DNA from 3 places in the Methylobacterium sp. WL64 genome. Region 2 is predicted to be linked to each of the others. Evidence: riboswitches for the same ligand, from Rfam matches in the RefSeq annotation. Region 2 holds a riboswitch; each other region holds the start of a gene.

Region 1 (3,784 bases), on a different contig from region 2:
TAGACCCGCAGGCTCAGGCGCGAATCCGCCGTCACCTGATGGTCGAGCACGAGGTTGACGAGGTTGTAGGCCGGGCGCCGGGCCGTGTTGGAGAAGTCGCTGTAGACCTGGCCGACGTTCTGGAGCCCCACGCGTGCCGTCCAGGCGCGGGCAAAGTCCCAGGTCAGCCACAGGTTGGCGACCCGCTCGGGCACGTCGATCGGCTGGTTGCCGGCATACGAGACGGTCGCGCCGTTCACGCTCTGATTGAACGTATCGTATTGCGCGTGCAGGAGCGCGAGGTTGCCGTCCAGCCGCCAGCCCGGGGCGAGGTGCCAGCCAAGCGCCAGCTCGAAGCCCTGCGAGGATTGCTGGCCGACCTGGGTCGACACGGTCGGCTGACCCGGCACGGTCGAGATCAGGTTGTCCTTGACGATCCGGTATCCGGCAACCGTCCATTCCAGTGCGCCGTCGAATGCGAGGCCCTTGGCGCCGATTTCGACCTGCGTGCCGGTGGCGAGCTGGAACCCTGAGAGCGACTGCGTCAGGGTGATGAGGCTGTTCACCGGGTCGGTCGCGAAGCTGTACTGGGCGTAGAGCGCGTTGTCCGGCGTCGGGTTGTAGACCAGCCCGAACCGGTAGCCGAGCGCCTGATAGGTTTTCTCGAACTGTGATCCGCTCTGCAAATCCTCGCGACGGAGCGTCGGCACGTCCAGGCGCACGCCGGTGAGGAACGAGAGCTTGTCCGACAGGATCACCCGGTCCTCGGCGAAGACCGAGGCCTGGCTGGTCTGTGTCGCGTAGGCCGGCTGCGCCCGCCCGTTCTGCGGGAAGTATCCTGGATCGTAGCCTATCAGCGGCACGCTGGTGGTCTGGTCGAAGGTGAAATTGTTCGTGTGGCGGAAGTCGATGTGGTTCACGTCGAACCCGACCGCGAACGCGTTCGGCAGGCCGAACAGGTTGCCCTTGACGCTCGCGTCCAGGCGATTCCCGACCTGTTCCTGGCTGTGGTAGATCTCGGTGTAGCTGCCCCGGTCGACCAGCCCGGTGCCGCGGTTGTAGGTGTATTGCTCGGTATCGAGCCAATGCCGCCGGCTGGTGAGCCGATAGGCCGTATTGCGCACGATGATGTCGTCCGAGGGCGTCCACTCGGTCTTGAACTGGGTCCAGTTATCCGACCAGGTAATCTTCGCGTCGCGGACGTTGTAGTTGTTGAACCGGATCAGGTCCGGGATCCTACCCTCGACCAGGGGCGTGCCCCAGTAGCGCGCCGGCTCCTGGTAGCCGAGGTCGTGGCTCACCGTGACGGCGAGGTCCGGGCTCGGCTGGAACAGCAGGGCGGCCGAGACGGCGAGGTTGCGGAAATCGCCCTCCGGCCGGATCCAGCCATCCGCGCGGTTGCCGCTGACGTTGAGGCGGTACGCGAAGGTGTCGCCGAATTCCTCGCGCCCGAGCGCCCCGCCCGAATCCAGCGCCAGCCGCGCGACGCCGTCGGTGCCGATCACCGCGCGCGCGGTGTTGATCGGCGCGAAGACCGGCTTCTTCGGCACCACGTTGATCACGCCGCCAATGGCGCCGTCGCCGTAGAGCACCGAGGACGGGCCGCGCAGCACCTCGATACGCTCGACGTTCCAGGTGTCGAACGGGAACGTGACCGTGTTGGCCCCGACATAGAAGCGTGTGCCGTCGTAGAGCTGCTGGATCGAGTTCGGGCCCGCGAAACCGCGCGACGTGAAGGCGCCGTTGCCGTTGCCCGGCGCCGCGATCGTGGTGATGCCGGTGGCGTCCTGGGTCACGGCTTCGGCGATCGTGTCCTGGCCGCGCAGCCGTGCGGTCTCGCCCGACACGATATCGACGCTCGCCGGCGTCTCCAGCGGCGTCAGCCCGAGCCGGCTCGCGGTCCGGTCGGGCGTGCGCAGGTTCAGCCCGGTCGGCGCAGCGCGGGTCAGGCTGACGCCGCCCTCCCCCTCGACGGAGAGCTGATCGAGGGTCACGGTTTCCTGGGCTGCGGCCGGGCTTGCCAGGAGCGTGAGCATGGCACCGCAGAGCGGTCTACGCCGGCTGCGACGAGGAAGTTTGGATCGCGACATGGTGAGGATAGGTCCGAGCGCGGCGGCCGCCGGTTCAGATGCCCTAATAGCAATGTAATAACATTACAATTGCGGATGCGTGTCTGATCCGGTCCGGTCCACGCGCGGCGGCCCGGGTGAAGGATCAGGCCGCGTGCAAACGCGGCCGGGATCGGCACGACAAGGGAAAGCATCGGGAACCGGGACGCGGGCGCGCTTGCTGTGGCACGTCACCGCGAACGAGGCCTCGCCGACCGCGCTCGCGCACGGCCGTCTCGACACCCGCCAGGACACCCCGCCTGACGCGTTTCGCGTGTGACCACGGCTGACGGCAGGTCTCCTGGCTCGCGGGTCGCCGCCCTCGCACCGTCTTCCCGGGCTTGAGACCCAGTGACGTGGTGGTGAAGGACTCGCCGCTCACAGTTGCGGGGACAGCCGCGGTTTCAGGGCAGGCCCCTCACCGCGTTCCCTTTTGATCCCCGAGGGGAACCGTCGCCGACTAGCGTGGCTGTATGCCGGTGGAACGTCAAGCGTGTGGATATCCGGCCCCCTGCGTGGGCGGCCTGCGATCAGGCGCACGATCGCCTCGCGCGATGCTTAACGGATCACGGGCCCCCGACGGTATGGCGCAAAATTTTGTATTTCCACCGTACTAGTATTTTTGGACATGACTTGCTGTTCTAACGAATTATAAATTTATTTTCCAAATATCAGCGTTGTTATTCTGGAACTAAGCAAATTGACATCCGCTTTTTACCTTTATAAAAATACCGGAACTTTTTTTGATCTGTCGCGTAAAATTTTCGAGCCGAAATCGGAGGTGGTTCAAGACGGCGCATCGGCTAAAATAGTGGTTTTCGCTCTGTCGCTTATTCGCCAAATTTGCAAAACCTGGTAGGAGAATCATTATGAATTCACCTTATGTATTAGAGAATCCCTGTCATCCTGGCGGGTTCGTTCGCCGCAATATCCTTGAGCCGCGTAACCTAACCGTCATGGCTGCGGCCAGCCTGCTCAACGTGACGCGCCAAACGCTGTCCGACTTCTTGAACGAGAAGATCGCTCTTACGGCCGAACTGGCTCTGCGGGTCGAGAAGGTGTTCGGGGCCCGCATGGAGATGCTGATGGAGATGCAGACCCACTACGATATCTCGCGCGCGCGGAAACTCGAACAGAAGGTCGAGAGGGAACTCGCGGGCCGGACCGGCGTCCAGACCCCGACCGAAAGGCCTCAGGTAATCGTCAAGCGCGTTCACGCGTTTGGGTGAGCTCAATTCGTGGCGACCGGTTGTCCGGGATGCCGGGCCGTTACCGGATCTCCCCTGCGCGACGCGGGGTGAACGCGCATTGGTCGGGCCTCCACGCCTTGTCGTCGCTTCTTGGCCGGGACGCACCGCTTTGCGACGCATGATGGACGGCTCCGGAAAACACCTCGGCACGTTTCCGCGCGGGACCGGGTGACGATCGCAGGGGGACCAGTCCCCATGCCTTGATATCGTTCGTCGTCACGGGCCAAGGCGATCGGCATTCTCCAGATCGGACGGTACCGCGCACGCGACCCTGATCGTGTTTCATCGGAGACATTTGCTCAGGCTGTATCGCGATCAAAACATTATGCATATTTCTGAAGTTTTGCAGATTAATACAGTCAAATTCTCGATTTATTCGAAATAAATTTGTAAATCTGGATGAGATTGACATGCTGCAATCCGGTTGATATCGGCGATTTGATCGGA
Region 2 (3,784 bases):
AGTTCCGACCTGAGGCCAATCGCCTACGAGACCGCGGTCGCCTCGGGCTGGAACCACGCGGTGGCGCTTTGCCTGCCGGAAGCGACATGCACGATGAACCGGAGGACCGTGGTGACGGAACTCGGGCCCGACCGGAACGCCGCCCGGGTCGAGGATCGCGACGGCATCCTGTTCGACCTCGGCCTCGGCCTGCTCGCCGTGGATGCCTGTGTGCGGGTGCGCGATCCGGAGGCCGTCGAGCGGCTGCGGGCCGGCGTCGGCATGCCCCTGTTCGACCACGCCAACCCCATTGGGCCTCATCTCGTCGCCATGAGCCCGCACCGGGTGTTCCTGGCGCGGGTCGGGCGCATCGAGGTCTATGCCCCAATCCCCGGGTCCGGCGGTACCAGTCCTGAAGGTCCGCATACGCATGTGCTGCCCAAGCTCCTGCGCGCCGGTCGGACCCATGCCGCAACGACGCCGATCCCCACGGGCTGGGTCCCCTGCGGCGGCCTGCACCCGGCGCACCCCTACAAGGACATGATGGGCGACCGCATCGCCTTCGACGCCGGCCGCTACGAAGCGTTCCAGGCGATGCTCGACCATTGGGGTGATCCGGAACTCGTGGCGATCAAGCGCGGCGGGCCCGAGGCGCCCGGCGGCACGGTGTCGACCCGCCACGCCCAGGGCGCACGGCGGGTCGCCGAGGCCCAGGCTCGTTACCTACGGGGCGAGATCATCGAGGGCTCGGCGAGCGACGACGAGGATGCGGAGGCGACGGCCTGACCGTGACCCGGACGGTGCCCGGCAGGAATCGTCCGGGGGCACCGCAGAGGGTGATCGGCCTGATCGGCTGCCCGGGCGCGGGGAAGACGACCTACGCCCGCCGCTTCGACCCTCTCGACGGCTGGGTTCACCTCACCCTCGACGACTTCCGGCAGACCCTCTGGCCGCCGCACCGGCAGGTCTACTGGGAACTCAGGCAGGGCTCACATGACGATGCGGCCCGGGACCTCCTGCACCGGGTCAAGGAAGCAGCCCTGGATGCCGCCCTGACGAGCGGCTTCAGCGTGGTGATGGCGGACACCCATCTCACCAGATCTGTGTTCGAGCGCGAACTCGGGATCGTCGCCCGACACGAGCTCACCGTGGAGTGGAAGGTGTTGGATGTGCCATGGGAGGTCCTGAAGGCCCGCAACGCGGAGCGTGGTCGCGTGGACCCGTCGCATCGCCAGCCGGATGAGGTCCTCCGGTTCACCTACGAGGTTTTCCAATCCCCGGACGCTTGGTGGCGTAGCTTGCCGCCGGAGCAGGTCGAGGTCCTGACCTGACGGACGCAGCGAGCGATCCGTGTTCCCAAGTGTTGCCGGCAGGGCATAACCTCTCGTGTATTGCACTCGGTCCGTTGACGGGCATGGGCGTCGGCATGTTAGCTCGGCCATGACGGTTCCTCCCCGGAGGATCAAAAGGGAACGCGGTGCGGGGGTAGCCCCAACGCCGCGGCTGCCCCCGCAACTGTAAGCGGCGAGCCCTTCGCCACCGACGTCACTGAGCGGCATCGCTCGGGAAGACGGTGAAGGGCGATGACCCGCGAGCCAGGAGACCTGCCGTCAGTCGTGGTCACACGCGAGACACGCTGGGCGGGGTGCCCCGGCGGGTGCGGAAGCATGTGCGTTGCGCGTGGTTCGGCCTCGTTCGCGGTGACGTGCCACTGCCGTCGCCCGAGGCCCATCAACGTGTCCCGTTCACCGTCCATCCCGCTGATGTCCGTGCTGGCCCTGTCCTGCGCGATCCCCGCCGCCGTCGCCGCCCAAGGGGCGCCCTCTAGCGAGACCGCCGTGGTGCTCGATGCGCTCTCGGTCGAGGGGACCCTCACCGCCACGCCGACCTACCGGGTGCCGGAGCTCTACAGCGGCACCAAGACGATCACGCCCCGCCTCGACCTGCCGCAGCAGGTCGACGTAATCCCCCGGGAAGTCCTGATTGACACAGCCGCGACCCGCGTTGAGCGCGCGCTCGACTACGTGCCCGGGGTCGGAAAGCAGAACGATTTTGGCGCCCAGAACCTCGCCCTGTACTCGGTGCGCGGCTTCGCAACCCAGGATATCTTCCAGAATGGGTTCAACATCGCCCGCGGTTACAACGGCGCCCCCGACACCCAGAACGTCCAGTCCATCGAGGTCCTGAAGGGCCCGGCCGGCGCCCTCTATGGCCGCAGCGATCCGGGCGGGACCGTGAACATCCTCACCAAGCAGCCCGTAGCGCGACCCTTCGTCGAGATGGGCACCCTGTTCGGCAGCTTCGGCACCGCCCGCACCACGGTCGATGCCGGCGGTGCACTGAGCGAGGACGGCAGCGTGCTCTATCGCTTCAACGGCGCGCTCGCCCGCCAGGACAGCTTTAGGGATTACGTCGACGGCGACCGCGTGCTCCTGGCACCGGTGGTGAGCTGGCAGGTCACGCCCGATACCAAGATCACGTTCGAGGCGCAGTACCTGCGCAACCGTCAGACCTTCGACCGCGGCACCGTCGCGGTGAACAATCGCCTCGGCCTCGTCCCGCGCTCGCGCTTCTTCGGCGAGCCCAGCGACGATTCAGTGTCGGAGGCCGGGATCCTGCAGGTGCGGTTGGAGCACGCCTTCAACACCGACTGGCATTTGCGCGTCGCCACGCACCTCAACACCGGAAGCCTCACCGGCCTGCAGACCGGCGCGACCGGGATCCTCGATGACGGGCGCACGCTGCTGCGCGAGTTCCGCCAGCACGACTTCACCTGGGGCGTCGCCATCGGCCAAGCCGAACTCGTCGGCCGCTTCGAGACCGGGCCCATCGCCCACACCTTGCTGCTCGGCCTGGAGCACGAGCGCTACAACAGCACCGAGAACCTCCTGCGCTCGACCCCGCGTCTCGACCCCTTCGCCATCGACATGTTCAACCCGGTCTACGGGCAGGCCAAGCCTCCGTTCACGCGCCGCTACAGCGCCAGCGAGAACGTCGGCAACACGGCGGTCTACCTCCAGGACCAGATCGCGCTCAGCCCGGAATGGAAGCTGCTGCTGGGCAACCGCACCGACTTCTACAACCAGACCTTCCGGGACAAAGTCGCGAACGAACGGACCGAGCAGGACCGCACCGGCTTCTCGCCGCGGGCCGGCCTCGTCTACCAGCCGCTGTCGTTCCTGGCACTCTACGGCAACGTCGCCGCCTCGTTCCGCCCCAACACTGGCTTCGACAGCGCGTCCCGGCCCTTCGCGCCCGAGACCGGGTTCGCCTACGAGGTCGGGACCAAGCTCGACCTGTTCGACGGCCTCAGCGTGACGGCGGCCGCCTTCCACATCGAGAAGGAGAACGTGCTCACCACCGACCCGGCGGACTTCTTCTTCCAGATCGCCGCGGGGGCCGTGCGCAGCCAGGGCTTCGACGTCAGCCTGGTCGGGCAGGTCACGCCCGAGTTCCGGGTGATCGGCGGATACGCCTTCATCGACGCGGCGGTCACTCGCGACGAGGTGCTGCGGGTCGGCTCGCCGCTGCTCAACATCCCGCGCCATAGCGGCTCGCTGCTCGGCATCTACGAGATCCAGGCCGGCGACTGGAAGGGTTTTGGGATCGGCGGTGGGTTCCGAGCGGTCGGCTCGCGGCTCGGCGACAGCGGCGTCGAGAGCTTCCGCTTGCCGGGGTACATCCTGACGGACGCGCTGGCCTACTACCGCTACGAGAACCTGCGCTTCGGGCTCAACGTCGACAACATTTTCGACGAGACCTACTACGAGCGCTCCTATAACACCTTCTGGGTCGGCGTCGGTGA
Region 3 (3,784 bases), on a different contig from region 2:
AAGGCGTCGCCCGTCGATGTAAATCTCGCCTCCGCGGGTCACGGAGCCAATCAACAGATTTACCGCCGCGCGCGATGTCACTTCATCTGCGATGACCGGTCAAGATGGTGCGATCGACAGCACCGCCTCGTTCTATGCCGGTCGATCCGCGTCCCTGTCGGGAGCCGCGTCCCGATGTATGGCTTGCGGCGGCTTCCGCCGGCCCGCGTGGTCGCGGGCGGCCACGCTCGCAGCGGGATGGACACGCGCTGCGAGCGGGTGGTGCCGGGGCGCAGGCTTGCGGCAAGGGGAGGGACCCGCGCCGGAAGCGCGATCCGGATCCGGCAAGGCCGTTCGGATCGTTGTGCGCAGCGCTAACGCGTCGGCGCAGCCGGGCCGGCCGCGTAGCTCGACACCGTCGGGGGCAGGGCGGCGGGCGCCGGCGTTTCCGCCTTGGCGGCGCGGGAGTTGCGCTTCTCGTAGAAGGCATTGCCGCCGGCTACGGCCACGTAGTGCATGTTCGTGTACGGGAAGTGGTGGCCGGCCGTGTGGAAATACATCGCCTTCCCGACCTTCGGGTGACGCTCGCCCGCCAGCACCGCGTCGGCGGCATCCGCCACCTTTTGGAGGTCGCGGTCCTGCATCGGCTTGGTCAGGACGCCGGGGGCGAACTGCCCGGGCTGCCCGACCACCGCACAGATGCCGCCCGGGAAGATCGCGGCCTCCATCCGGTTCATGACCACGGTGCCGACGGCCAGCAGACCGGATTCGTCGCTGCGGTTCGATTCGAAATACATGGCCCGGCCGAGGCAGTCGCGCTCGGCGTCGGTGACCACCATCGACGGCTTGCGGCCGAGGATCGATCCTGTGGTCAGGGGTGACGCGGTGTTGCACGCACCGAGGCCGCCGGCGAGCGCCAGCGCGACCAGCCCCGAAACGGTCTTGATCCTCTCGCTACCCTGCATGCATCAGCGCTCCGTCCTCCGGCCTCGGGGCAGGGCGATCGCCCTGCCCGGCGTCGCCACTCTCGATCGTTGTACGCGCCAAGCTTGTGTGCACGTTCGCGGCGAGGATGTGGCGGGCCGGCATGCGTGGATCGCCCCGAACGCCGGTCGGCCCGCGCTGGCGGACCACGGACAGCCCTGGAACGCGGCCCCTCGCGGGACGGACCGGAGCCGCAGCGGGAGCCGCAGGTCCGGGCGGAAAAGCTTCGCGATACCATTAGCGTAGCATCGCCCGGAGCCGTCCGGGATCGGAGGGACGAGTCCCCCGGTCGGCGGCCTCGTTCGGCTGGAACGAGAGCCGGCCGAGGGCCCGGTGTCATCCGATAGACACACACGCCGCCAACCGGTGCCGGGACGTTGACGGGACCCAAGCCTTGGCTCGAAGGTGGCCGGGACGGTTCCCTTCGGGGATCAAAAGGGAACGCGGTGAGGGGTCTTCCCCGAATCCGCGGCTGCCCCCGCAACTGTAAGCGGTGAGCCTTCTCGTCACCACGTCACTGGGCCGCCTCGCCCGGGAAGACGACGAGAGGGCGGCGACCCGTGAGCCAGGAGACCTGCCGTCAGTCGTGGTCACACGCGAAACGCGCTGGGCGGGGTGTCCTGGCGGGTGCCGGGACGCCCGCGCGAGCGCGGTCGGCGCGGCCTCGTTCGCGGTGACGTGCCACTGCCGTCGCCCGAGGTCCCGTGTCCCGTCCTGTGCCGCGCTTGACGCTCTCGAAACTGGCCGTGCTGACGGCCCTGGCGCTGCTGCCCCCGGCGGCCTCCGCCCGGGACGGATCCCGGCCGAGCCAGGACACCGAGGCGACGCTCGACGAGATCTCGGTCACCGCAGAGCCTTCCGGGGCCCCGCGGGGCGGTGCCGCCGCGAGTGCGGGCTATGTCAGCGGCGTGACCGGCATCGGCGGCCCGCTCCTGCCCGTGGCTTCCGCCAGCGCGGGGGTGATCACGGGCGCCCAGCTCAACAGCCGGCCGGTGACGCGTCCCGGCGAGGTGCTGGAGGCGGTGCCGGGCCTGATCGTCACCCAGCATAGCGGGGAGGGGAAGGCCAACCAGTTCTTCCTGCGCGGCTTCAACCTCGACCACGGTACCGACATCGCCCTGTTCCTGGACGGCATGCCGCTCAACATGCGCACCCACGCCCACGGGCAGGGCTATGCCGACATCAACTTCCTGATCCCCGAACTCGTCGGCGCGGTGGAGTTCCACAAGGGGCCGTACTTCGTACGCGACGGCGATTTCGCCTCCGCCGGCTCGGTGCGGATCGACTATCTCGACACCGTCCAGAAAAACCTCGCGCTCACCGCCATCGGCAGCTTCGGCTACAAGCGCGCGCTCACCATCGCCTCGACCCCGATCGGGGACGGCAACCTCCTGGTCGCGGCCGACGCACAGGTCTACGACGGTCCGTGGGTGGTCCCGGACGCCCTGCGCAAGATCAGCACCGTCGCCCGCTACAGCCAGGGCACGGCGCTCGACGGCTTCTCGGTCACGGGCATGGCCTATGCCAGCCGCTGGACCGCCACCAACCAGATCCCCGAGCGGGCCGTCGCTCAGGGGCTGATCGGCCGATACGGCACGATCAACCCCACGGATGGCGGGGATACGAGCCGCCTCTCGCTGTCCGGCCGCTTCAGCAGCACCGACGACACAGGCGTGACCCGGGCCTCGGCCTACGTGATCCGCTCGCAGCTCAACCTGTTCAACGACTTCACTTATGTCCTCAACGACCCCGTCGCGGGCGACCAGTTCCACCAGCTCGACCAGCGCATCATCGGCGGCGGCGAGGCGCTGCACATCTTCCAGGGCGCGTTGTTCGGGCGTCCGATGGAGAACGAGGTCGGCGTGCAGACCCGGACCGACAGCATCCGGGTCGGGCTGTTCAACACGACGAACCGGCAATACCGCTCGGGCGTGCTCGACGATCGGGTGCTGGAGACGAGCGGGGCCTTCTATTTCGACAACCGGGTGCGCTGGACCGACTGGCTGCGCACCAGCCTCGGCTTCCGCGCCGATTGCTATGATGCCCGCGTCGCCTCGGACACGCCGGCCAATTCGGGCCGGGCCCGCGACGGCATCGTCAATACTAAGCTCGGCCTGACCCTCGGACCGTGGTTCGACACCGAGTTCTACGTGAATTACGGCGGCGGCTTCCACTCGAACGACGTGCGCGGGGTGACTGCCACGGTCGATCCGGCAAGCCCCCTGTTCAACATCGGCCGCGCGCCGTTCCTGGTGCCCTCGACCGGCTACGAGGTCGGGCTGCGCAACCGCTCGATCGCCGGGCTGGAGACCAGCCTCGCCTTGTTCCGGCTCGACTTCGCGTCCGAAAACCTGTTCCAGGGCGACACCGGCACCACGGAGCCGAGCCGCCCGACCCGGCGCTTCGGCGTCGAGTGGACGAACCGCTACGCGCTGACGCCGTTCCTGTCGCTGGAGGGCGATCTGACGATCACCAACGCCCGGTTCTCCGATTCCGACCCAGTCGGCACCCGGGTGCCGGAGGCGCCTACCACCATCGCGTCGGCCGGCATCACCTTCGGCGCGCCGCTCGGCTGGTTCGGCTCCCTGCGGTTCCGGTATTTCGGGCCGCGCCCGCTGATCGAGGACAATTCCATCCGCTCGCGCCCGACCGCCCTGTTCAACGGCCGGGTCGGCTACGCCTTCGAGAACGGGGTCAGCGTCTCCCTCGACGTGCTGAACCTGACCAACAGCAAGTCCGACCAGATCACCTACGCCTACGTCTCGCGCCTGCCCGGGGAGCCCGCCGAGGGCCTGACCGACCGCGTGTTCCACCCGGCCGA

What was found. A riboswitch is a leader RNA that binds a small molecule or an ion and turns the genes downstream of it on or off. The one in region 2 is predicted to bind cobalamin.
Region 1: linked by a shared signal. The riboswitch ahead of FV242_RS05185 (TonB-dependent siderophore receptor) and the one ahead of FV242_RS05995 (TonB-dependent siderophore receptor) in region 2 are both predicted to bind cobalamin.
Region 3: linked by a shared signal. The riboswitch ahead of FV242_RS08100 (TonB-dependent receptor) and the one ahead of FV242_RS05995 (TonB-dependent siderophore receptor) in region 2 are both predicted to bind cobalamin.

Annotation. Positions count from the first base shown of each region.
Region 1 covers NZ_VRVA01000006.1:67,359-71,142, reverse strand. The annotation lists gene FV242_RS05185 (TonB-dependent siderophore receptor) at 1-2,015, opposite strand, end outside; cobalamin riboswitch at 2,361-2,557, opposite strand; gene FV242_RS05180 (HigA family addiction module antitoxin) at 2,957-3,316, shown strand.
Region 2 covers NZ_VRVA01000007.1:86,030-89,813, forward strand. The annotation lists gene FV242_RS05985 (hypothetical protein) at 1-765, shown strand, start outside; gene FV242_RS05990 (AAA family ATPase) at 816-1,310, shown strand; cobalamin riboswitch at 1,407-1,606, shown strand; gene FV242_RS05995 (TonB-dependent siderophore receptor) at 1,716-3,784, shown strand, end outside.
Region 3 covers NZ_VRVA01000011.1:15,791-19,574, reverse strand. The annotation lists gene FV242_RS08105 (cell wall hydrolase) at 354-944, opposite strand; cobalamin riboswitch at 1,362-1,560, shown strand; gene FV242_RS08100 (TonB-dependent receptor) at 1,800-3,784, shown strand, end outside.